DNA from 3 places in the Burkholderia sp. 22313 genome. Region 1 is predicted to be linked to each of the others. Evidence: riboswitches for the same ligand, from Rfam matches in the RefSeq annotation. Region 1 holds a riboswitch; each other region holds the start of a gene.
What was found. A riboswitch is a leader RNA that binds a small molecule or an ion and turns the genes downstream of it on or off. The one in region 1 is predicted to bind cobalamin.

Region 1 (7,812 bases):
CTCCATCCGCATCAAAGTTCACCGATACCACCGCGGCGTATAAACCCACTCACGCCCGTCGCCGATCGCGAAACACCGCGTCGTCGACGAGCCGACGATCACCATCGTGCGCATGTCCACCTGATCGCTGCGCAGCGCGCCGAGCGTCGTCGTCGTGAGCGTCGCGCCGGGCCGGCCGATGTCACGGCCGAGCACGACGATCGTGTCGGCCGCGCGATGCGCACGCACCGCGTCGAGCGCACGATCGAGCTGCCACGGCCGCGCACGCGAGATCGGGTTGTAGAACGCCATCACCAGATCGGCTTGCGCCGCATGCCGCAGGCGCATCTCGATCACGTCCCACGGCTTCAGGTTGTCCGACAGCGAGATCGCGCAGAAATCGTGGCCGAGCGGCGCGCCGGCCTGCGCGGCGGTCGCGAGCGACGCCGATACGCCGGGCTCCACGCGCAGCTCGACCGCCGCCCAGCGCGGGTCGCGCGCTTCGTCGAGCGCTTCGAGCACGGCCGCGGCCATCGCGAACACGCCCGGATCGCCCGACGACACGACCGCCACCTGCCGGCCCTCGGCCGCCAGTTCGAACGCATGGCGCGCGCGCTGCATTTCCTCGCGATTGTCGGTGCCGTGCACGCGCTGGTCCGCGCGGAACGGGCCGGCCATCGTCACGTAGGTCGTATAGCCGAGGATGTCGGTGGCTTGCGCGAGCGCGGCGCGCGCGGCGGGCGTGAGCCACGCGGCATCGCCGGGGCCGAGGCCGAGCACCGTCAGGCGGCCGCGCGCACGGCCGAGCGTGGCGGGGTCGACGGGCTGCGACGCCACCGCGCACGCGAGGCCGTCGGACCTGGCGCGCAGCGTGTGCGCGACGCGCAACGTGCTGCCGAGCAGGGCCGCGGCATCGAGGTTGCCGGCGCGCGCGAGGTCGTCGGCGTCAGCATGAGCGTGGGCGAAATCGACATCGGCGAAGCGCAGCGGCACACCCAGCGTCCGCGCCGCCGCTTCGACCTGCGCGTCGCCGAGCAACGTCGCCGGCGCGACCAGCGCCGCAAGCGCCAGCCGCGCGAGCCCCTGCGTATCCAGCAGCGCGTCGATGCGTTCGGCGAGCGACGGCGAAGCAGCGGCCCGCACGCCGCTTGCCTCGATGCCGACCACCACGCTGCGCGGATGAATCACCAGTTCGTCGCGCGCGCCGCGCCACGCATCGGGCGTCACGCGAATCGCATGCGCGGCCGCGTCGTCGCGCGGCAGCGCGACGTCGTCGAGCCACGGCGCTGCGCCGTCGATGCGCGTGGCCGCGCCCGCGAGCAGGTCGGACACGAAGCGCTTGCCTTGCTGGAGATCCGCGAGCGCATAGCCGTCGGGCGGATTGAGCACGCACGCGCCGAAGCGCAGCTCGCCGCTCGTCGTGATCGCCGGCGCGACGCCGACGCATGCGGCGATTTCGCGCGCGATCGCGTTGACGCCCGTCAGCCCGCCGAGCAGCGGCACGACGGCCGAACCGTCTTCCGCGACCGCGAGCACCGGCGGCTCGACGCCCTTGTCGGACAGCGCGGGCGCGACGCAACGGATCACGATGCCGGCCGCGCACAGCGCGACGATCGGCAGCCCGCGCGCGTAAAGCTCGCGCAGATGGGCGCCGAGTTCGTCGAACGGCACGTCGGCCGCGACGCGCGACGCAAGCCCGTGCACCAGCGCGCCCGGATAGCGCGCCTGGATGCGCCGCGCGGTATCGAGCGCGCCCGCGCCGAGAATCACGATCGCGGGCGGAGTCGTCATCCTTGCCATTTTTCCCCCGGCACGACCAGCAGCGAGAAATACGGCGACGCCATCGGATCGACTTCGTCGAGCGGCACGATGCGCTGAGTCGCCATCGTCGCGCGCTCGACGTACCGCGCGCGCTTCGCGAGCCCCAGTTCGTCGAGCACGCGCCGCACCTTGTCGAAGTTGCGGCCGAGCTTCATCACGACGGCCGCGTCGGCCTGCGCGAGCCGCGCGCGCAGTTCGTCCGCCGGCAGCACGCCCGACAGCACCGACAGGCTCTGGTTGCGATAGACGAGCGGCTGCCCGAGCACGGCCGTGCCGCCGAGCATCGCGCACACGCCCGGGATCACTTCGGTGTCGTAGCGCGGCGCGAGGCGATCGTGCAGGTACATGTACGACCCGTAGAAGAACGGATCGCCTTCGCAGATCACCGCGACGTCGCGCCCGGCCTCGAGATGCGACGCGACGATCTCGGCCGCCGTGTCGTAGAAATCGGCGATCACCGTCTCGTAGCAGAGCGGCGGCGGCAGCGCCTCGGTCGTCACCGGATAGACGAGCGGCAGTTGCGTCTGCGCGTCGAGCAGGTGCGCCTCGACGATGCCGTACGCATTGCCTTTCTTGCCCTTCGCGACGAAATACGCAACCACCGGCGCGGCCTGCAGAACGCGCAGCGCCTTGATCGTCATCAGTTCAGGGTCGCCGGGGCCGACGCCGACCCCGAACAGGCGTCCGCGCGGGGCGGTCATTCGGCCTCCGTCGCGAGTGCGTTGACCGCGGCGGCGGCCATCGCGCTGCCGCCGCGCCGGCCGAGCAGCGCGACGTACGGCACGCCGCGGCTGTTCGCGTCGAGCATCGCCTTCGACTCGGCCGCGCCGATGAAGCCGACCGGAAAGCCGAGAATCAGCGCGGGGCGCGGCGCGCCGGCGTCGATCATGTCGAGCAGGTGGAACAGCGCGGTCGGCGCGTTGCCGATCACGACGACGCTGCCGGCCAGATGCGCTCGCCACAGTTCGAGCGCCGCGGCCGAGCGCGTGTTGCCGAGATGCCGCGCGAGGTCGGGCACTTCCGGCTCGCCAAGCGTGCAGAGCACGCGATTGCCGGCCGGCAGCCGCGCGCGCGTGATGCCTTCGGCGACCATCTTCGCGTCGCACAGGATCGGCGCGCCCGCCGCAAGGGCGGTGCGGCCCGCCGTGCCGGCGCCGGCCGAGAAGCGCAGGTCGTAGACGACATCGACCATCCCGCACGCGTGGATCACGCGCACCGCGAGCTTCTCGAGATCGGGCGGAACCCGCGACAGGTCGGCCTCGGCGCGGATCGTCGCGAACGACTGGCGGTAGATTTCCTGCCCGTCGCGAATGTAGTCAAGCATCGGTGGTGTCCTGGCTGTGCCGCGCGCCCGTGAGTCGGGCCGCGGCCTGGTCAATCGTCAGATGGCGCGCGAGCGGGGCGCCGAGGCCCGCGCCGGCATCGCGCCGGTAAAGGTCGTAGCGGGCGGGCGCCACCGCGACGAGCGTGTGTGTAGCGGGGTGCGGCAGCGCACAGTGGCGCTCGCAGCCGGTCAGGTGCACGTCGGCCGGGTATGCGACGCGCGCGGCGAGCGCGAGCGCATCGCGTTTCGTATCGGCGCGCGATTTCGCGCAACCCGCGCTGCCGGTGCAGGCGACGAGCGACGCCAGCGGGGCGGACGGCGTGCAGACGAGACCGAGCGACGCGAGACCGTCGAGCACGGCCGGCGCACGTTCGTGCCGCACGCCGTGCACGAACACGCCTTGCCACGGCGTCATCGACAGCGTGCCGTCGCCATCGGAGTCGGCAAGCGCCGCCAGCCGTTCCAGTTGCGTCGCGTCGAGCCGGCCGAGCACGCATTGCGCGCCGATGCTGCTGTGCTGCGTGTCGAGCGACGGCCGGGCGCCGAAGCGCAGCGCCGGATCGGCCGGCGTACGCCGCCAGCCGGCCAGTGCCGGATCGGTGTCGAGCGGAAAGGGCGCGTAGTGCTGCGTGCGCTCGCGCAACGCGCATTCGCGGCCGGTCGCGAGTAATCCGCGCATCCGCGTGACGTCGGCCGGCGCGAGATCGAGAAACGCGAGCAGTAACGCATGGACCAGCGCGACGGCCTGGTCCGGCGCCACGTCGAACGACGCGGGCGAATCGTCCGACGAAACCGGCGGACAGCCGGCCAGGCCCGCGGCGATGCGCACCGCGCCGTCGCCGCGACGCCACGCGGCGAGCCAGATGTCGTGCGGATGATCGAGTGCCGCGACCGCTTCGCCGCCGTCGAGCTGGATCGAGAATTTCGGCGACAGCTCGCCACGGCGCGGCTCGCGCGCGAGCATGTCGAGCAACGGCAGCGCGAGTGCGTGGCTGTCGAGCAACGCGTCGGGATCGCGCCCCGCGAGCGGGCTGAGCATCAGGTTGCGGACGTCGTCGGCCGCGGCGAGCGCGGCGCGGTCCGGAGCCGGATCGCCGCGGCTCGCGCGCGGGCCGAGCCCGGCATCGAGCAACGCGCTGGCCAGCGAATCGGCCGCGCCGTCGCGTATGCCGCGCAGCTGGAGATTCGCGCGATTGGTCGCGTCGATCGCCCCGGAGCCGTAGGCGCGGGCCGCGGCGGCGATCGCGCGCGCCTGGCGCGCATCGAGCCGGCCGCCCGGCAGCTTGATCCTGCACAATCCGCCATCGGCGGCCGCGACGACGCGCATGAGCCCCGGGCAAGCCGACGGGCGCACGACGGACGACGCAGGAATCGAAACGGGGGCGGAACTCACGGGATACCGGGACAGTGTCGCGCCGCGGCCAACGCATCGGTACACCCCGCCCGACGCCGACTGGCACGCACGCACTTTCAGGCCGGCAGGTCTCCTGGCTGACAGGTCGGCGCCGGCTCCCGGCCTTCCCGGTGAATCCAGTGGCATGAGGGGGAGCGCGGCTCGCTGTCTACAGTTGCGGGGGCAGCCACAGCGGCGCGAAGCGCGCCCTGTGTTCCCTCTTCGGCCCCGAAGGGCACCGGCGAACGAACGGCCGTAGGATACCCGATTTCCGCGGTGCTTCGCGACCGCCGAACGGGTGCCGTGACCTAGGCGAAACGGCGTCCGGCATCGGCGCCCCGGCAGATGAAACGCGCGATGGAACACGGTACCATGCCGACTTTCGCAACGCGGACGGCCGCACCGGCGCCTTCACGGCCGCCGTGCGGCGACTCGATGGAATCGGATGAAGGGGAAGGGTGCATGACGGCGTGGCTGACGATAGTGGGCATCGGCGACGACGGCTACGCGGGGCTCGGGCGCGGCGCGCGGCGCGCGCTGTTCGAGGCGGCGCGGGTCGTCGGTGCGAAGCGGCACCTCGACATGCTGCCTGCGCGGCTGCCGGCCGCCCGCGAAGCGTGGCCGTCGCCGTTCGATGTGTCGGGCCTGCTCGCGCAGCGCGGCACGCCGGTCTGCGTGCTCGCGAGCGGCGACCCGATGCTGTTCGGCGTCGGTGCCACGCTCGCGCGCGAACTCGCCCCCGACGAATGGCGCGTGCTGCCCGCCCCATCGTCGCTGTCGCTGGCGGCCGCGCGGCTCGGCTGGGCGTTGCAGGACACCGGCGCGGTGTCGCTCGTCGGCCGGCCGCTCGCGACGCTCGCGCGTCACCTGCTGCCGGGCCGGCGGCTGTTCGTGCTGAGCGCCGACGGCCGCACGCCGGCCACGGTCGCCGCCGAACTGACCGCGCGCGGCTTCGGCCCGACGCGCATCAGCGTGTTCGAACATCTCGGCGGCCCGCTCGAGCGGCGTCTCGACAGCCTCGCGCAGGACTGGCACGTCGGCGAAACCGCCGCGCTCAACCTTGTCGCCCTCGACTGCCAGGCCGGCCCCGATGCGCCGCGCCGTGCGCTCACGCCCGGCCTGCCCGACGACGCCTACCGCCACGACGGCCAGTTGACCAAGCGCGACATGCGCGCGTTGACGCTCGGGCGCCTCGCACCCGCACCCGGCGAGCTGCTGTGGGACGTCGGCGCGGGCAGCGGCTCGATCGGCATCGAATGGATGCGCGCGCATCCGTCGTGCCAGGCGATCGCGATCGAGTCGCATGCGGAGCGCCAACGCTTCATCGAGCACAACCGCGACGCGCTCGGCGTGCCGGGCCTGCAACTCGTCGCGGGCCGCGCACCCGATGCGCTCGCGGGGCTCGCCGTGCCCGACGCGGTCTTCATCGGCGGTGGCGCGACCGCAGCCGGCGTGCTCGACGCGTGCTGGCGGGCGCTGAAACCCGGCGGCCGGCTCGTCGCGAACGCGGTCACGCTGCAAGGCGAACTGGCGCTCGCCGCGTGGCGCGACGCGCACGGCGGCACGCTCACGCGTGTGTCGCTCGCGCACGCCGAGCCGCTCGGCCGCTTCGACACGTGGCGGCAGCCGTTGCCCGTCACGCTGTATGACGTGCGCAAGCCCGATTCCGCGGTCGCGGACGCCGCGCACGTCACGGACCTCCCCTGATGCGCGACGAAACCCCCGAACAACCGGCACCGCTGCGGTTCGGCTACACGACCGGCAGCTGCGCGACCGCGACGTCGCTCGCCGCCGCGCGCCTGCTGCTCGCGGGCCGCGCGGACGATGCGGTCGAGATCGTGTTGCCGAAGGGGCAGCGCGTGATGATGCGGCTCGAGTTCTGCCGCGCCATGGCCGACGGCGCCGAGGCCGGCACGCTCAAGGACGCCGGCGACGATCCGGACGTCACGCACGGCGCGCTGATCTTCGCGCGCGTCGCGCTGGCCGCCGCGCCCGGTGTGCGTTTTCATGCGGGGCCGGGCGTCGGCACCGTCACGCGCGCGGGGCTCACGCTGCCCGTCGGCGAGCCGGCGATCAATCCGGTGCCGCGCCAGATGATGACCACGCACCTCGGCGCGCTCGCGGCCGAATACGGCTATGCAGGCGGCTTCGACGTGACGATCGGCGTCGAGGGCGGCGAGGCGCTCGCGTTGAAGACGATGAACCCGCGCCTCGGCATCGTCGGCGGACTGTCGATTCTCGGTACGACCGGCATCGTGCGGCCCTTCTCGTGCTCGGCGTACATCGCGTCGATCCATCAGGGCATCGACGTCGCGCGCGCGAACGGCATCGCGCACATTGCCGCGTGCACCGGCAACGCGAGCGAGGATGCCATGCGCGCGCACTACGGGCTGCCCGACATGGCGCTGATCGAGATGGGCGATTTCGCCGGCGCGGTGCTGAAGCACCTGCGCCGCGCGCCGGTCGCGCGCCTGTCGATGTGCGGCGGCTTCGGCAAGCTCAGCAAGCTCGCGGCCGGTCATCTCGACCTGCACAGCCGCCATTCGAGCATCGACCTGCCGCTGCTCGCGCAGTGGGCGGCCGAAGCCGGCGCGAACGACGCGCTGCAGGCCGCGATGCGCGCGGCGAACACCAGCCAGGAAGCGCTGAAGTTCGCGCACGCGGGCGGCGTGCCGCTCGGCGACCTCGTCTGTGCCCATGCGCTGCGCGTCGCGCGCGAAATCGTGCCGGCGTCCGTCGCGGTCGAAATGTTCGCGATCGACCGCCAGGGCCGCTTCGTCGGGCGCGCGCGATGAGCACGCGCATCCTGCTGCTCGGGGGCACCGGCGACGCGTTGAGGATCGCACGCGCGCTCGGCCCACGGCACGTCTACAGTCTCGCCGGGCTCGGCAAGGTGCCCGACGATTTGCGCTGCGAAGTCCGCGTCGGCGGGTTCGGCGGGGCAGCCGGGCTTGCCGCGTATCTGCGCAGCGCCGGCATCGGGCTCGTGATCGATGCAACACATCCCTACGCCGCGCAGATCAGCGCGAACGCGGCGGCCGCCGCGCGCGACGCGGGCGTGCCCCTGTGGGCGCTGCGCCGCGCGCCGTGGACGCCGCAGCCCGGCGACGACTGGCGGATGGTTGACGACTGGGCCGGCATCGAGGCCGCGCTCGCGCCGTTCCGGCGGCCGCTGTTCACGCTCGGCCGCGAACCGCTCGCGCATCTCGACGCGATTGCGCCGCACCAGTTCTGGCTGGTGCGCTGTCTCGATGCGCATCCCGGCAACGCGCGCGCGCAGGTCGTCGCCGCGCGC
Region 2 (7,812 bases), on a different contig from region 1:
AAAACGCCGGCCCGAAGGCCGGCGTTTTCGCATCGGGCGAGCGTAGCGCGATGCGCGTTACTTCATCTGCACCGAACCGTTGACGGTGACCGACACGGTCGTCTTGCCGCCCTCGACCGAGATCGGCGCGCTCATCTTTGCGCTGTCCATCGGCGCCGCGGCCATCGCCATCATGCGCGGGTACGGCTGCACGTTGCGGCCGCCGCCGACGTTCACGTCGCGAATCGAGTAGCTGCCGTAGCCGAAGGCCTTCGCGGCTTCGTCCGCGCGTGCGCGGAACGACTTGATCGCTTCGGTCGTGAGCTTCTGCTCGGCCGCGCGCTGCGCTTCGGGCGACAGCGAGAACTCGACGTTCGCGACCTGCATCTGGTTCGACAACTGGCCGGCGAGCTTTGACGCCGCCGCGAAATCGCGCGATTCGAGCACGACTTCGGTACGGCCGCGCCATGCGGAGATCCTGCCGTCGCGATCGGTGCTCGGGTACACGGAGAACGCACCGGTGCGCGCGGTGACGCCCGACACGCCCTTCGCCTGCGCGAGTGCCGCGTCGGCGCGCTGGTTCAGCGCGGACGTCAGGCTGCCCGGATCCTTCGCCTGCTGTTCGTAGAACAACGTGATGTGGATGATGTCTTGCGGCACGTCGGCGCTGGCCTGCGACGACAACGACAGCACACCCGCCGGCTCCGGAAAGTGCGGGTTCGCGGTCTGCGCGTGTACGGCCGGCGACGCGAGCGTCAGCGCGACGGGGACGGCGGCGGCGAGGGCGAGCGACAGCGCGAGTGCGGTTTTCCTGGTCATTGTTGGACTCCTTGTGCGAGGGCGCGCAGGCGGATCACGCGTGCGCGACGCGGGCGAACCGCGCGACGAAAAAACGGCCGCCGGCCCGATCGGGCGACAGCGGTTGCTTAGGCCGCGCGAACGCGCCGCGAGTTCCGTGACGGTGGCGCGGGTTGACCGGATTTGACCTTTGGCGTGCGTCGCCGCGCATGCCTACTTCATCAGCTTTTCGGTGATGAAGCGCCATTCGGCGCGCGTGACCGGCGTGATCGACAGCCGGTTGCCGCGCGCGAGCACGCGCATGTCGGCGAGTTCGTCGTGTTCGCGCAGCGCGGCGAGCGGCACGAGCGGCGACTTTTTCACGAAGCGCACGTCGACGAGCAGCCAGCGCGGTGCTTCCTGCGTCGACTTCGGATCGTAATACGGGCTGTCCGGATCGAACTGGGTCGGATCGGGGTAGGGCGTGGACGAGACTTCGGCGAGGCCCGCGATGCCCGGTTCAGGGCAGCTCGAGTGATAGAACAGCACGCCGTCGCCGATCTTCATCGTGTCGCGCATGAAATTGCGCGCCTGATAGTTGCGCACGCCGGTCCAGGGCAGCGAGTGCTGCGGCGCGTGCGAGAGATCGTCGATGCTTGCTTCGTCCGGTTCGGACTTCATCAGCCAGTATTGCATGGATCGTGATCGACGCAGAAAGAGGCTGCTACAAAAGGAAACGGCATCGGGACTCGCCCGATGCCGTTGGATAGGCCCCCGCCTTGGCCGCTAGGCCGGCATCCTGAACCTGGGGTTCAGAATTGGTCGCAGTTAGCAGCACATCGGGTACATCAGACAGAGTGACGCGCGCGCCCGTGCTACAAATTTCCGCAACCGTGCACATGGCATTGGTTCAAGGAATATATGACCTTGGCGAACCAGGCAGGGAAGCTGATTGAACTGTGTTTCGTTGCGCCAATTTGACCACCGTTGATCGCCGAGATCAAGGGGAATCGACGCATCGATCAAACGTTACTGCGTCTCGTGCTGTGCGAGCACCGCGCCGAGCTGTTCGTTCATCTGGTGCATTGTACGACGGATTTCTTCCGCCGGAAATGCTTCACCGTGCCGCACGCTCGTTTGCAGCCGCAGCAATTCCGAGGCGAGCGACAGCGCGGCCATCACCGCGATGCGATCGGTGCCGCGCACCGAGCTGTTCGCGCGGATCTTCGACATTTCGGCGTCGACGCGTGCGACGGCCTCGAGCAGCGCCGCTTCGGTTTCGGCCGAGCAGGCGAGCCGATACGGCTGACCGAGAATCGAGACTTCGATCTGCTTGGTGCTCATGCATGTTCTCCGTGGCTGGCCGCGTCATCGCTGCCCGTGCGCGCCTGCGCATCCAGCAGATCGAGCTGATTGTCGGCTTGCTCGGCGTTCTTCGTGCGCGGCAGCTTTTCGAGAATCGCGTTCAGTTTGACCTGGGCGTCGTCGATCTTTGCCGACAGCGTGTCGCGCTCGGCCGCGAGCGCATTGCGTTCGTCGCGCAGTTGCGCGAGTTCCGCGCGGACGGTGTCCGCTTCCGCGCGCATTTGCGCGACCTGCTCCTCGAGCGCGAGCCGTTCCGAGTGATAGCGCTTGTTCAGCGAAATCAGACGGCCAATATTTTGAGATAAGGTTTCGAGTTCGTTGAGCATCTGCTGCGTCCTCTAAAGACCCAGCATTTTAGCGCGGAATAACGCGCATTCCGACATCTGTAACGTTTCCAGTCGTAACACCCCGGCTTCATGCCGCGAATACGCGGGTCCGGCACGCCTTTCGCACGCGTTTTCGACGCTTTCTTGACGCTCGCGCGGCCCGCTCCTAAACTGGCGCCGCCTCGGTGCTCGCGCGTGCGTCGCGCGGTTAAACGGGAAGCAGGGCGCGTACTCCGCCCGGAGATCGCCAACCTGCGCTGCCCCCGCAACGGTAAGCGGCCGCGTCGCATGACGCAGGCCGGCTCGGGCGCGTTTCGCGTGCAGGTTCGCACGTGGGCGCGGGCCACTGCGCGCGACACGCGCGGGAAGGCGAGCCGGTATGCCGCCAGCCCGGATACCGGCCGAGGCGAGGAGCCCGCACGGGCTTCGTGACGCGCGGCCTGCGGGGAAGCGGGGCGCGCAGTGCTTCACGGGACTTGTCTTCGATGCTGACCCCAATCGTCCACGTGGCATCCGGCGCATGCCGTGGCTTGCCGTTTGCCGCGGTCGCGCGGACTGCGGTGCATGCCGATTCGTCCGGATCGATGGCGACGCACGTCGTCGTCACGCGAATCGACCCGATGCCGCACCTTCCACTATATTGCGCAGAACGCCGGCCGCGCGAAGGTGCGGCCCGACGGCGCGCGGCCGTCGCATGCCGGCATGACCGACGTGCGGCGCTACCGCCGCAACCACCCGTTCAACAAGGATGACGAGCTTGTCTATGCCTGCAATACGCCGCAGCGCGCCCGTATCGCGCGCGGCCGGCCACCGCGGTCAGCCGACGTGTCGCGTGTCATGCACGGCGCCGCGCGTCGCATGAGCGCCGCGCGTGCCGCCGCGATCTGGGCCGTGCTGGCGGCCGTGGTCGCGGTGCTGTTCGTCGCGTCGCTGTCGATCGGCAGCGTGCCGATGTCGCCGTGGCAGGCGCTTGGGTCGCTCGTGCCGCATGGCGGCGACGCGCTGTTCGCCGACATTGTGCGCACGCTGCGATTGCCGCGCGCGCTAGCAGGCTTCGCGTGCGGCGCGCTGCTCGCGCTGGCCGGCGCGCTGCTGCAGGTGCTGCTGCGCAATCCGCTCGCGGAGCCGTACGTGCTCGGCGTGTCCGGTGGCGCGGCGGGTTTCGCGCTCGTCGCGATGATCGCGGGCGCCGCGTGGTGGCTCGTCGATGCGTCCGCGTTCGCCGGCGCGCTCGTGTCGGTCGCGCTGGTGCTGGGGCTCGCGCGCCGCGAGCTGTGGCGCGGCGACTCGCGCGATGCGTCGCCGCGACTGCTGCTCACGGGCGTCGTGATCGCGGCCGGGTGGGGCGCGCTCGTCACGCTGCTGTTGTCGCTCGCGCCCGATGCGCGGCTGCGCGGCATCATCTTCTGGCTGACGGGCGACCTGAACGGCGTGACGGCGCCGTGGTTCGCATGGGGCGCGCTGCTGCTGGCCGCCTGTGTCGCGCTGCCGGCCGCGCCGCAACTGAACGTGCTGCTGCGCGGCGACGCGACCGCGCTCGCGCTCGGCGTGCCGGTCGCGCGACTGCGCGTGCGGATCTATCTCGTCGCGTCGCTGGCCGCCGCGGCGGCAGTGACGACGGCCGGCACGATCGGCTTCGTCGGCCTCGTCGTGCCGCACGCGCTGCGGCTCGCCTTCGGCAACGACCAGCGCATGCTGCTGCCGGCGGCAATGCTCGCGGGCGGCGGCGGCGTGATGGCGGCGGACCTGCTCGCGCGCACCGCGATCGCGCCCGCGCAATTGCCGGTCGGCGTGATGACCGCGTTGGCCGGCGTGCCGGTGTTCCTGTGGATGTTGCTGAGGAGACCGATGCGATGACGCACACCGCACCGCACACCGCCGGCGACATCGCCTATGCGGCAGTCGACCTGACACTGAAGGCCGGCGAGCGGACGTTGCTCGCCGGCTTCACGCAGGCGTTCCGGCCCGGCGAGATCTGGTGCGTCGCGGGGCCGAACGGCGCCGGCAAGACGACGCTGCTCGCGACGCTCGCAGGCCTGCAGCAGCCGGCCGGCGGCCAGGTCGCGATCGACGGCCGGCCGCTCGCTGCGTGGCCGCCCGAACAGCTCGCGCGGCGCCGCGCGCTGATGCCGCAGCAACTGCACGACGCCTTCAGTGCGACGGTATTCGACACGGTGCTGCTCAACCGCTTTCCGTATCTCGGCGGCTGGGGCTGGGAGCGCGACGGCGACCGCGCGGCCGCGCACGACGCGCTCGCGACGTTCGGGCTGACCGCGCTCGCGTCGCGCGACGTGCTGTCGCTGTCGGGCGGCGAGCGGCAGCGCGTCGCGCTGGCCGCGACGCTGTGCCAGGACGCGCCGCTGATGTTGCTCGACGAACCGCTCGCGCATCTCGACCTGCATCACCAGATCGACGGCCTGACCGCGTTGAATGCGTGGCTCGACGCGGGCCCGCGCACGGTGCTGTTCTCGTGCCACGACCTGAATCTCGCGCGGCGTTTCGCGACGCACGCGCTGTTGCTCGACGGCCGCGGTCACGCGTGGGCCGGCCCCGTGCACGACGTGCTGACGCCGGCGCGCGCGAGCGACGCGTTCGGCTATCCGCTCGTGCTGATCCGCGAGAACGGCCGCGACGCGCTGTTGCCCGCGTGGCCCGAGCGGCGATGATCTTCCTTCTTTCGACGCGCGGCACCGGCCGCGCCAACGAGGCAACCTTCCGATGACGAATTCGACCGCCCAGACCGCCGAGACCGCCCACACCGATTTCCCGCCCGCGATCGCGCCGCTCGACGACGTGCTGCGCAAGCGCCTGCAGCATGTGATCGATCACAAGACCAAGCCGCCCGGCAGTCTCGGCCAGCTCGAGGCGATCGCGCTGCAGATCGGCCTGATCCAGCGCACCGAGCGGCCGCAGGTGCAGCGCCCCGTGACGATCGTGTTCGCCGGCGACCACGGGATCGCGGCCGAGGGCGTGAGCCCGTATCCGCAGTCGGTCACCGCGCAGATGGTCGCGAACTTCCTGGCCGGCGGCGCGGCGATCAATGCGTTCTCGAGTGTCGCGCAGAGCGCGCTCGAGATCGTCGATGCGGGCGTCGCGTCGCCGCTGCCGGTGTCCGACCGGCTCGTGTCGCTGCCGGTCGCGCGCGGCACGCGCAACTTCGCGGCCGAACCCGCGATGACGCGCGACGACGCGCTGACGGCGCTCGCCGCCGGCGCGGCGCGCGTGCGCCTGCACGCATCGCTCGGCACGAACGTGATCGGCTTTGGTGAAATGGGGATCGCGAACACGTCGTCGGCCGCGTGCCTGATGAGCCGGCTGCTCGACGTGCCGATCGACGCGTGTGTCGGGCGCGGCACGGGCCTCGACGACCAGGGGCTCGCGCACAAGCGCGCGGTGCTCGGCCGTGCGCTCGTCCGGCATTCGCACGCGATCGCGCCGCTCGACGTGCTGGCGACGTTCGGCGGCTTCGAGATCGCGATGATGACGGGCGCGTATCTCGCGGCCGCGAGCGAGCGGATGACGATCCTCGTCGACGGCTTCATCGCGACGGCCGCGCTGCTCGTCGCCGAGCGCATCGCACCCGGCGTGCGCGACTACTGCGTGTTCTCGCACGCGTCGCACGAGGCCGGGCACCGGCGCATGCTCGAGCACTTCGGCGCGAAGCCGCTGCTCGCGCTCGACCTGCGGCTCGGCGAAGGCACGGGCGCCGCGCTCGCGCTGCCGCTGGTGCGCGCGGCGGCCGCGTTCCTCGCCGAGATGGCGAGCTTCGAATCCGCGGGCGTCGACAATCGTGACGCCTGAGCGCGCGCGCGGCGTGCGCGCCGAACTGCGCTACTTCTTCGTCGCGCTCGGCTATTTCACGCGCGTGCCGGTGCCGCGCGCGATCGGCTACGCGGCCGGCGATCTCGACCAGGCCGCGCGCTACTTCCCGCTGGTCGGCGCATGCGTCGGCGCGTGGGGCGCGCTCGTCTACCTGGCGGCGTTGCGCGTGCTGCCGGCGTCGATCGCGGTCGGACTGTCGATGGCCGCGACGCTGCTCGCGACCGGCGCGTTCCACGAGGATGGCCTGGCCGACAGCTGCGATGCGTTCGGCGGCGGCTACACGCGCGATGACGTGCTGCGCATCATGCACGACTCGCGCATCGGCACGTTCGGCGCGGTCGCGCTCGTGGTGACGCTCGGCCTCAAATGGCAGGCGCTCGCGGCCATGCCGCCGCTGCGCGCCGCGTGGACGATGATCGCCGCGCATGCGGCGAGCCGCGCGGCGGCCGTGAGCCTGCTGATGTCGCTCGACTACGTTCGGCCGGAAGGCAAGGCGAAACCGGTCGCGCAGCGCATGGGCGCACGCGCGGCCTGGGTCGCGGCCGGGTCCGGGCTGCCGTGGCTGTTCTGGCCGGACTGGCGCGCGGGCCTCGCGGCCCTGGTCGCGCTCGTGCTCGTGCGTGCATGGGCGGCCCGCTATTTCGTGAAGCGGATCGGCGGTTATACGGGAGACTGTCTCGGCTTCGCGCAGCAGTTGAGCGAACTCGCGATCTATCTGGTGGTGCTTGGATGGACGTCGTCCTGATTCGCCATCCGGCCGTCGAGGTCGAGCCGGGTGTCTGCTACGGGCGCAGCGACGTGCCGCTCGCCGCGTCGGCCGACCACGGCGCGCAGGCCGTGCGTGCGCATCTGGCCGCGCTCGGGGCGCCGTTGCCCGAACAGCTCTGGACCAGCCCGCTCACGCGCTGCGCGTCGGTCGCAGAACGGCTCGCGCTGGCGTTCGACGTGCCGCTGCGGCGCGACGCGCTCTGGCAGGAAATGGACTTCGGCGCGTGGGAGCTGCAGCGCTGGGACGATATCGACCGCGCCGCACTCGATGCGTGGGCGGCCGATCTGCTGCATGCATGTGCGCATGGCGGCGAGAGCGTCGCGCGGTTCGCCGAGCGTGTGGCGCGCGTGGTCGATGCCGTCGGGCAGGTCGACGCGCCGCAATGGGCGCTCACCCATGCCGGCGTGATTCGCGCGTTCGCATCGCATGCCTTGCGCGTGCCGCTCGATACGCTGCTGGCGCGACCGGTGCCGACGGGGGGTGTCGTCTGGTTGCGTACGGCGCCCGACACACGCACGTGGGACGTCGTCCACTGGGACGCCTAGGCGGATGTGCTCCGGCGTGCGATCGGCTCGCGATCGTGCATGCAGCACAGCCGCCGCACGGAAAACGTACCGCAACCCGGACTCAGCGCGCCGGCCGTCGCGACCGCGCGGCGTCGAGATCCTCGCATAGCGCAGCCGCGCCCTGCGCGATCCGCGGTGACGGCCGGGTCAGCAGATCGCCGTCGATCGCGAACAGGTTGTTGCGCGCCACCGCCGTCAGCGCGGGCCA
Region 3 (7,812 bases), on a different contig from region 1:
ACGGATGCAGCAGGTATTCGCCGAGCAGATCGCCGACGTGCGCGAATTCCTGTTGCCACACGTGCGTCCATGCGCCCGGCGTCACGATGCGGCTCAGCCGCCAGTTGCGGATGCCGGGCATGAACGCGGGCATGCGAAGCAGTTCGCGTTCGAGCTCGCGCACCTGCGTTGCGGCGGCCGTTGGCCGCACACGCAGCATCAGCGTGCGCCAGATACCGTCGCGCAGCGCCGGTTCGCGCAGGCCGCCGCCGATCGCCCGGCACGCGGCGCCATCGATTCGGACCACGCCCGGTAAGCGGGCCAGCGCGGTGACATCCATCGTTTGACCGGTCGCCCGCTCGTCGCGCAGCACGTCGAGCGTGTAATCGCCCGCGCCCCAGCAGCCGTCGAGATTGCGCGCGAGCACCACGCGGGTCGCGCCGGGTAACGCCAGCGCGGCATCGCGCACCGCACGTTCGAACGCGCCCGCATCGTCGGTCGCCGCAACATGGATCTGGGCCGTGTCATGCCGCATGGCCGACCTCCGTCAGGGCGGGCAGCGGCGTATCGGCGTCCGTCATCACATGGCGGCGGCGGGCATCGCACAGCCCGTCGACGGCCATCCAGAACGCGACGACGTCGCCGTCGGTCAGTGCGCGCATCCGGTAGTACGACGGTGCGTCGGCGACCTGCCACGTCAGCCACAGCGTGCTCGATTGCCCCGGCACCGCGACGGGCGGCGACACCCAGCGGCCGCCGGCCGTCAGTCCGCGTGCCGCGTGGCCCGGCAGGTAGCGCTCGCGCAGCAGCGCCAGGACGTCGGGAATGCGCTCGGGCTCGAGGGTGATTTCGTCTACGATCTGGATCATGCGCGGGTCGTCTCGGAGGGTTCGCGGCGGGAAGCGAAACCGGCCGCCTACGCCGTTCCGGCGAGGCCGGAAGCGGCCGGCATGGATAGCATTCTTGCGTGGCGGCGCGCGGCGAACCCCTACCGGCCCGCTCACCGGCCCCTGTCGCAACGCTCACATTGGGAGACACATGAAACAGCGCGCATTGCCGGCACGCGGCCGCGTGCTGCCGGGCCTCGGCGCCCGCCTGCTCGACGAACTGGCGCGCAGCGGCGTGCGGCCGACGCCATCGCCGCCATCGCCGGCGTCGCCTGCCGTGGCCGCCGCGTCGGCCACGACGCCCCGCGGCTTCGTCGCGCTGTATCGCGACGCGATCGAGCGGCTCGAAGCGCAGGTCGCGCGCGGCGACGGCCATCCGCCGATGCGCAAGCAGGAAGTCGACCTGATGTGCCGCTGCCTGCTCAGTTGCGCGACGCTCGCCGAGGCGATCCGCTGCGCGGCCGAGTTCTGCGAGATGCTGACGCCGCGCGCCGGCGTGCTGTCGCTGACGGTGCGCGACGGGCACGCGATGTTCCGGATGGATTCGCTGCGCCGCACACGCAGCCCGGCCGCGTGCCTCGTCGACCTGACCGGGCTGTTCTGCTATCTGCAGCTGTTCGGCTGGCTGATCGGGCAGCCGCTGCGGCCGGACGAAGTCTGGCTCGGCCATCCGCGCCGCGACGACGCGATGCCGCTGCTCGGCCTGTTCAACGCGCCGGTCCACGTCGGCCGCAAGACCTACGGCTTCGCGTTCGACGCGACGCGGCTCGACGCCCGCGTGATCCGCCAGCCGGGCGAGCTCACCGCGTTCCTCGTCGATTTTCCGTTTCGTCTGATCGATGCGACGCCGGCCGTCGTGTCATGGTCGCAGCAGGTGCGCGGCTTTCTCGACGCGGCGCTCGCCCGCGAGCAGGCGCTGCCGGCGCTCGCGGAGCTGGCGGCGTGGCTCGGCGTCAGCGAGGCGACCTTGCGGCGGCGGCTGAGCGCCGAAGGCAGCGGCTACCACGTGCTGCGCGAGCAATGCCTGGCCGACGTCGCGCGACGCTGCCTGCGCGAATCGGACTGGCCGGTCGCGCGGATCGCCGCGCATCTCGGGTTCGGCGGCGAGGAAGCGTTCCGGCGCGCGTTCGTGCGATGGACGGGCGTGGCGCCGAGCCGGTTCCGGCGCGACGGCAGCGCCGCCGGCATGCCGTTTCATCAGACGTGAAACCCGACGGGAAGCGCGGTTCGAACGCCCCAAGCGCAAGGACCTGGAAAACATTCGGCGAACACTGACGTTTTTTCGCATCCCGGGCACCCCGGCAATTGACGCACCGGAGCGCTCGCCATTACGCTTGCGCGCTGATGGTTCCCCGGAACGGGATCAAAAGGGAACGCAGGGAGGCCACGCCTCGAATCTGCGGCTGCCCCCGCAACTGTAAGCGGCGAATCCGCGCCACCGCACGCCACTGGGAAACCGGGAAGGCCGGCGCGAATGACGACCCGCGAGCCAGGAGACCTGCCATCGACCCGAGGTCCAAGCAGCCGCACCGGGCGGGGTGTCCCGATGCGCCAGGCACCGCCGTTGGCGGTCGCTCCGTTGCATGGACGGCCCGACCTCAGGACCCTTCCGATGTCCACGCTTGCCGAATTCGCTTCCACGCGGGAAGCGTCGCGCCCTCGCATCGCCGCCCTCACGCGCGGCGTGCCGGCGCGCGTCTCGTTCGTCACCTCCATCACGTTCGACACGTGCGATGACGACTCGCGCGACAACCGCACATGCTGCCCGGCCTCTCCGCGAACCGACACGAACCCGGGCGGCACGCACCGCCCTCCGCTTACGCTCGCCGTACCCGCAACACGATCACGCTTCGCTGCCTCATGAACCTTCGCCACCTTCTCGCCACGTCCGCCGCCACGGCGCTGCTCTCCCCGATCGCCCATGCTGCCGGCGACACGGCGCCTACGCAGGCGCAGCCCGCGGACGGCGCTGACCTGCCGACCATCAGCGTGACCGACACGCGCCACCTGCCCGAGTCGTTCGACCAGCGCTATGCGACCACGCAGGTGCTCACGCGCGCCGATCTCGACCGGCTGTCGCCGAACGACCCGAGCATCACGCAGGCGCTCGCGACGCTGCCGGGCGTGACCGTCTCGCAGACCGGCGGCCCGGGATCCTCGGCGTCGGTCAGCATTCGCGGCTCGTCGGCCAGCCAGGTCGCGGTGTTCATCGACGGGATCCGGATCGGCTCGCCGACCACCGGCGTCGCGCCGTGGGCCGACCTGCCGACCGAAGCGTTCGAGCGCGTCGAGGTGATTTCGGGGCCGGCCGCCGCGTCGTTCGGCGCGAACGCGATGGGCGGCGTCGTGCAGTTGTTCACGCGCCGCGCGGCCAACCAGCCGAACCGGACCATCGTGTCGTTCGGCGGCGGCTCGAACAAGACCTTCGACACGCAGTTGCGCACGTCGGGCACCGTGCCGTCGACGGGGCCGCTCGCCGCGCTCGGCGGCCTCACCTACGCACTCGGGCTGCACGACTACAACACGGCCGGCATCGACGCGACGCGGCCCGTGTTGCCGTACCACGAGGACGGCCGCAATCCGTACCATGCGCAGGATCTCGATGCGCGCCTCGGCTATGCGCGCGACAACTGGTCGATCTCGACGTTCGCGCTGGTTCACCGTTCCGACCTGTCTTATGACAACGCCGGCTATGCGGACCGCCAGCTCGATCATCAACTGACGACCGGCCTCGCGTTCCATCTCGACATCACGCCCGACACGCAGTTCGACCAGTCGTTCGGTTATGCGAACGATCGCCAGTTCCTGTATGCGAGCGACCCGACCATTCCGACCGACCAGATCAACTCGCAGCGCATCACGTCGTCGACGTCGCTGACCCATCAGGCGCACGGCTTCCATCTGTTCGGCCTGCCGCTGTCCGGCGAGACGAAGATCGCGTACGACTTCACGCGCGAGCAGGCGTTCCTGCCGATCGACGTGCCGGACGGCGTGCCGACGCGCAACGATTCCGCGTTCTCGCTGCATCAGTCGGCGACGCTCGGCAGCGTGACGATGTTCGTCGCCGGCCGTCACGAGATCATCGCGGGGAAAGCCGTGAACACCGGCAACGCGGCGCTCGCCTGGGCGATCACGCCGGTTTATACGGCGCGCGTGTCGTACGGCAACGCGTTCCGCCTGCCGAGCTTCAACGACCTGTATTACCCCGGCTACGGCAATCCGGACCTGAACCCCGAACGCAGCGATTCGGTCGAGGCCGCGCTCGACGCGAACACCGCGTACGGCACGTTCAGCGCCGCGATCTACGACACGCGCGTCAACAACCTGATCGCGTACAACCCCGCGACGTTCTCGCCGATGAACATCGGCCGCGCGCATATCCGCGGCATCGACCTGTCGTACAAGGGCACGATCGGCCGCTCTACGCCGGTGAGCGTCGCGATCGGGTTCCTGAACCCGCAGGACGAAACCAACGACAGCTGGCTGAACCGCCGGCCGCGCCAGACCGTCAGCGTGAACGTCGACCACACGTGGGACGAATTTCACCTGCACGCACTGAGCACGGGCGCGTCGCTGACCTACGGCGGCACGACGTTCGACGACCCGGTCAACACGACGTACCTGCCGTCGTACCTGAGCGTGAACCTGCGCGCGTCGTACCGGATCAACGCGCATCTGACGGTGTCGGCGACGCTGTCGAACCTGTTCGACCGCCAGTACATGACCGCGTACGGCTACAACACGCTCGGCCGCACCGCGTTCGGCAAGGTCAGCTATACGTTCTGACGGGCTGATGCGGAGGCCTCGGCGCGGTGTGCGGCGAGGCCTCGGTCGGGAAGTTGGCCGGGGCAGCGCCGACGGGTCGGGTCAAGTGCGAGCGGTCGTGAAGCCGCACTCGTGCGGGGGCATGTCATGAATCCACCGTCCGCCACGAGCAAGCGCGCCGTGTTTACTGCTCTGGTGGCCGCAATGGCGAGTACACTGAAAACGCCATAGACGCAGGAGAACGTGGTGGCTGACTCTGCCCCCCAAAGCACCTTCCGAGGCCTGCCGCTCACTGCGGAGCAGGACGCGGAAGTGCGGCACTACATCAAGGACCGAACGCGGCGTGGGCTGCCATGGGACACGCCGGAGTTGAGCGCAATGCTCAAGGACATGCTGCAGCCCCCCGCTGACGACGACGGCGATATCGCGTCCCCCGCGGACGAAGCCCGACTGGCCGCCGAGCGCGCGGCGGCATCGCTTGACGAAGCGATGGACCCTACCGAGGCGAATGAGGAATGGTATGCGGCGATGGAGTCGGAACGCATGAAAGGACCCAGACGATAAAGCTGGCGCAACGCGCCCCGCTTCAGGGCCAGACAAGGCCACGCACGCCCGCGACCAGCTGGATCGCGCCGAATGCCGCGATGACGGCGGCCGACACGCGCGACAGCCCGTGCATGAACGCGAACGACATCGTCGTGCGCAGCGCGGCGGTCGCGCTGCTCAGGCACAGCCACCAGGTCGCGGAGCCGATGAACACGCCGGCGACCATCCGCGCCACCGTCAACCCCATCGCGCCTTCCCGGGCCGCCGGCAACGGGCCGAGCGCCGCGAAAATCCCGACGAACGACAGGATCGTCATCGGGTTCGACAGGGTCAGGCCGAACGTCGTCAGGAAATCGCGCAGCACGGTCGTGCGCGGCAGGTCGCGTTGCCTCGCCGACGCGGCCGGCGCCTGCCGCGCGATGGTCCACGCCAGCCACACGAGGAACGCGCCCCCGCCGATTTTCAGGCCGACGGTCAGCATCGGGAATGCCGTGACGATGCCTGCGATGCCGAGCGCGCCGAGCAGCCCGTAGATCGCATCGGCGCACGCGGCACCGACGCCCGTCGCGAACCCGGTGTGAAAACCGCGGCTCAGGCTGCGCTGGATGCACAGCATGCCGATTGGACCGACCGGCACCGCGATCGACAACCCCATCACGAAGGACTTGATGAACAGCATGGTCGGCTCCTCGCGACATGCAATGACCAGAACCGCCATCGTAGGGAAAGTCCGATCGCCGCTGAAGGCGGTTTTTAAGGAAAAATGGCCGCTTCACCTTAAAAACGCCGCCGCGATGGACGAACTCGACTGGAAGGTACTTGCGCTGCTGCAGGCCAACGGCCGCATCAGCTACACGGAGCTGGCGCGCCAGGTTCACCTGTCGGTGCCGGCGGTGACGGAACGCGTGAAGCGTCTCGAATCGGCCGGCGTGATCGACGGCTACACGGCGCGGGTCAACCCGGCCGCGGCCGGCTATCCGGTCAGCGCGCTGATCGGCATCACGGTGCCGCAGCCGGCGAAGGCGAAATTCCTGAAGCTGCTGGAGACGATTCCCGAAGTGGTCGAGTGCCATCATGTGACCGGCGCGGATTCCTACGTGATGCGCTTCGTCGCCATCAGCATGGCGCACCTCGAGCAGTTGATCGAGCGCATCAACCTGTACGGCGAAACGCGCACGTCGATCGTGATGTCGACGCCGCTGCCGGTGCGCGGGCTGGCGCGCCCGGCCGCCGCGAGCAAGGGCATTCGGGGGTGACGAAATGCGTCATCGTGGCGACGCCTGCGACGACGACGTCACTTGAATGGCCGATTGCCGATCTCGCTGCAGGCGGCCGGAAGAAACCTGCCTCGTGTCGCCTATCCGCCGTGTTCCTGCCCTAATGTTTTCTCGATGCCTGCCGTTATATCGACGATCCCCTGGCAACGCGCGTCGAACCAGGGACGAATCGCTACGGGTTGCCCGGCTGTCCGGGCATCGAGAACACGAGAGACAAAATGGCAAACGAGTTGACTGAGTCGAAAATTCAACAAGCCCTTGAATGGGCTTACGACAAGGCATTGAACGGCATACCCGGAACGGGAACGGCCGAGGAACTGGCGGCGCAATACGAGAAGAGCAACGATTCGGCCATCGACGCGGCCAACTCCCTGATTCGCTGGCAAAACACCAAGGCCGCGACCTCCGGCTTTCTGACCGGTCTCGGCGGCATCGTGACATTGCCGGTATCGATTCCCGCGAACGTGGCGAGCGTCCTCTATCTTCAACTGAGAATGATTGCCGCCATTGCCTGTATCGGCGGCCACGATCCCCACGACGATCGCGTCAAGGCGCTGGCCTATGCCTGCCTCGCCGGCAGCGCGATGAAGGACATCCTGAAGGATGCCGGCATCGTGATCGCGCAAAAGGTCGCCATCAATTCGATCAAGAGCATCAGTCGAACGACGATCGTCAACATCAACAAGGCAATCGGTTTCCGCCTGGTGACGAAGTTCGGTACCAGCGGCGTGATCAATCTGGGCAAGGCGGTACCCATTCTGGGCGGAATCGTCGGTGCGACGTTCGACTCCGTAACGACCAATCTGGTGGGCAACGTCGCTCGGGATACGTTCATCGAATCGGCATAGACGATATTCGCCGGAACGCGATCCGGCCTATCGCGCCACGGGTCGCTCGCCGAAGCGGCGGCGACGCTTTCAACAAGCCGCTGCCGCGCTCGCGGCAACGCTCATCACCGCTTCACGAGCTTCACGAGCTTCACGATCGTGAGCTCACCGTTCACGCGCTCGATCCGGACCTTGACCCTGTCGCCCAGATGCAGCGACTCGATCATCGCCGGGTCGCCCGTCTTGAACGCCATCGTCATCGGCGCCATCCCGACGTTCTCGAGCGCACCGTGCTTCAGCGTCACCATCCCGTGCGCGGCATCGATCCGCTCCACTTCGGCATCGGTCAGCGCAGTGTCCGGCGCCGACATCTTGATGTCGCCCATGTTCGTGTCGGACATGCTGCCTCCCGCATGCGCCGGCGTCGCGACGACGGCCATCGCGCCGACGCCCGCGATGCCGATCACCCGGATCGTCAACGATAGCCTCCCTCGCGCAGCAGGCAGCAACCGTGAAGGGGACACGCCCGCT

Region 2: another riboswitch for cobalamin. It lies ahead of ACTJKF_RS05090 (FecCD family ABC transporter permease); the one in region 1 lies ahead of cobG (precorrin-3B synthase).
Region 3: another riboswitch for cobalamin. It lies ahead of ACTJKF_RS06290 (TonB-dependent receptor domain-containing protein); the one in region 1 lies ahead of cobG (precorrin-3B synthase).

Annotation. Positions count from the first base shown of each region.
Region 1 is NZ_JBQEON010000008.1:35,245-43,056, reverse strand. Features, by position in the region: gene cobJ (precorrin-3B C(17)-methyltransferase) at 19-1,770, opposite strand; gene ACTJKF_RS08920 (precorrin-2 C(20)-methyltransferase) at 1,767-2,501, opposite strand; gene ACTJKF_RS08915 (precorrin-8X methylmutase) at 2,498-3,124, opposite strand; gene cobG (precorrin-3B synthase) at 3,117-4,478, opposite strand; cobalamin riboswitch at 4,585-4,775, opposite strand; gene cbiE (precorrin-6y C5,15-methyltransferase (decarboxylating) subunit CbiE) at 4,980-6,224, shown strand; gene ACTJKF_RS08900 (cobalt-precorrin-5B (C(1))-methyltransferase) at 6,224-7,312, shown strand; gene ACTJKF_RS08895 (cobalt-precorrin-6A reductase) at 7,309-7,812, shown strand, end outside.
Region 2 is NZ_JBQEON010000004.1:57,160-64,971, reverse strand. Features, by position in the region: gene ACTJKF_RS05115 (SIMPL domain-containing protein) at 58-798, opposite strand; gene ACTJKF_RS05110 (EVE domain-containing protein) at 991-1,452, opposite strand; RNA gene ssrS (6S RNA) at 1,524-1,705, opposite strand; gene ACTJKF_RS05100 (cell division protein ZapA) at 1,786-2,100, opposite strand; gene ACTJKF_RS05095 (ATPase) at 2,097-2,447, opposite strand; cobalamin riboswitch at 2,614-2,867, shown strand; gene ACTJKF_RS05090 (FecCD family ABC transporter permease) at 3,306-4,304, shown strand; gene ACTJKF_RS05085 (ABC transporter ATP-binding protein) at 4,301-5,113, shown strand; gene cobT (nicotinate-nucleotide--dimethylbenzimidazole phosphoribosyltransferase) at 5,166-6,248, shown strand; gene ACTJKF_RS05075 (adenosylcobinamide-GDP ribazoletransferase) at 6,238-7,014, shown strand; gene cobC (alpha-ribazole phosphatase) at 6,999-7,583, shown strand; gene ACTJKF_RS05065 (cobalamin-binding protein) at 7,666-7,812, opposite strand, start outside.
Region 3 is NZ_JBQEON010000005.1:59,079-66,890, forward strand. Features, by position in the region: gene ACTJKF_RS06275 (Dabb family protein) at 1-514, opposite strand, end outside; gene ACTJKF_RS06280 (hypothetical protein) at 504-848, opposite strand; gene ACTJKF_RS06285 (AraC family transcriptional regulator ligand-binding domain-containing protein) at 1,018-2,073, shown strand; cobalamin riboswitch at 2,195-2,386, shown strand; gene ACTJKF_RS06290 (TonB-dependent receptor domain-containing protein) at 2,727-4,652, shown strand; gene ACTJKF_RS06295 (hypothetical protein) at 4,878-5,195, shown strand; gene ACTJKF_RS06300 (LysE/ArgO family amino acid transporter) at 5,218-5,856, opposite strand; gene ACTJKF_RS06305 (Lrp/AsnC family transcriptional regulator) at 5,972-6,433, shown strand; gene ACTJKF_RS06310 (EcsC family protein) at 6,673-7,302, shown strand; gene ACTJKF_RS06315 (copper-binding protein) at 7,407-7,760, opposite strand; gene ACTJKF_RS06320 (DUF2182 domain-containing protein) at 7,811-7,812, opposite strand, start outside.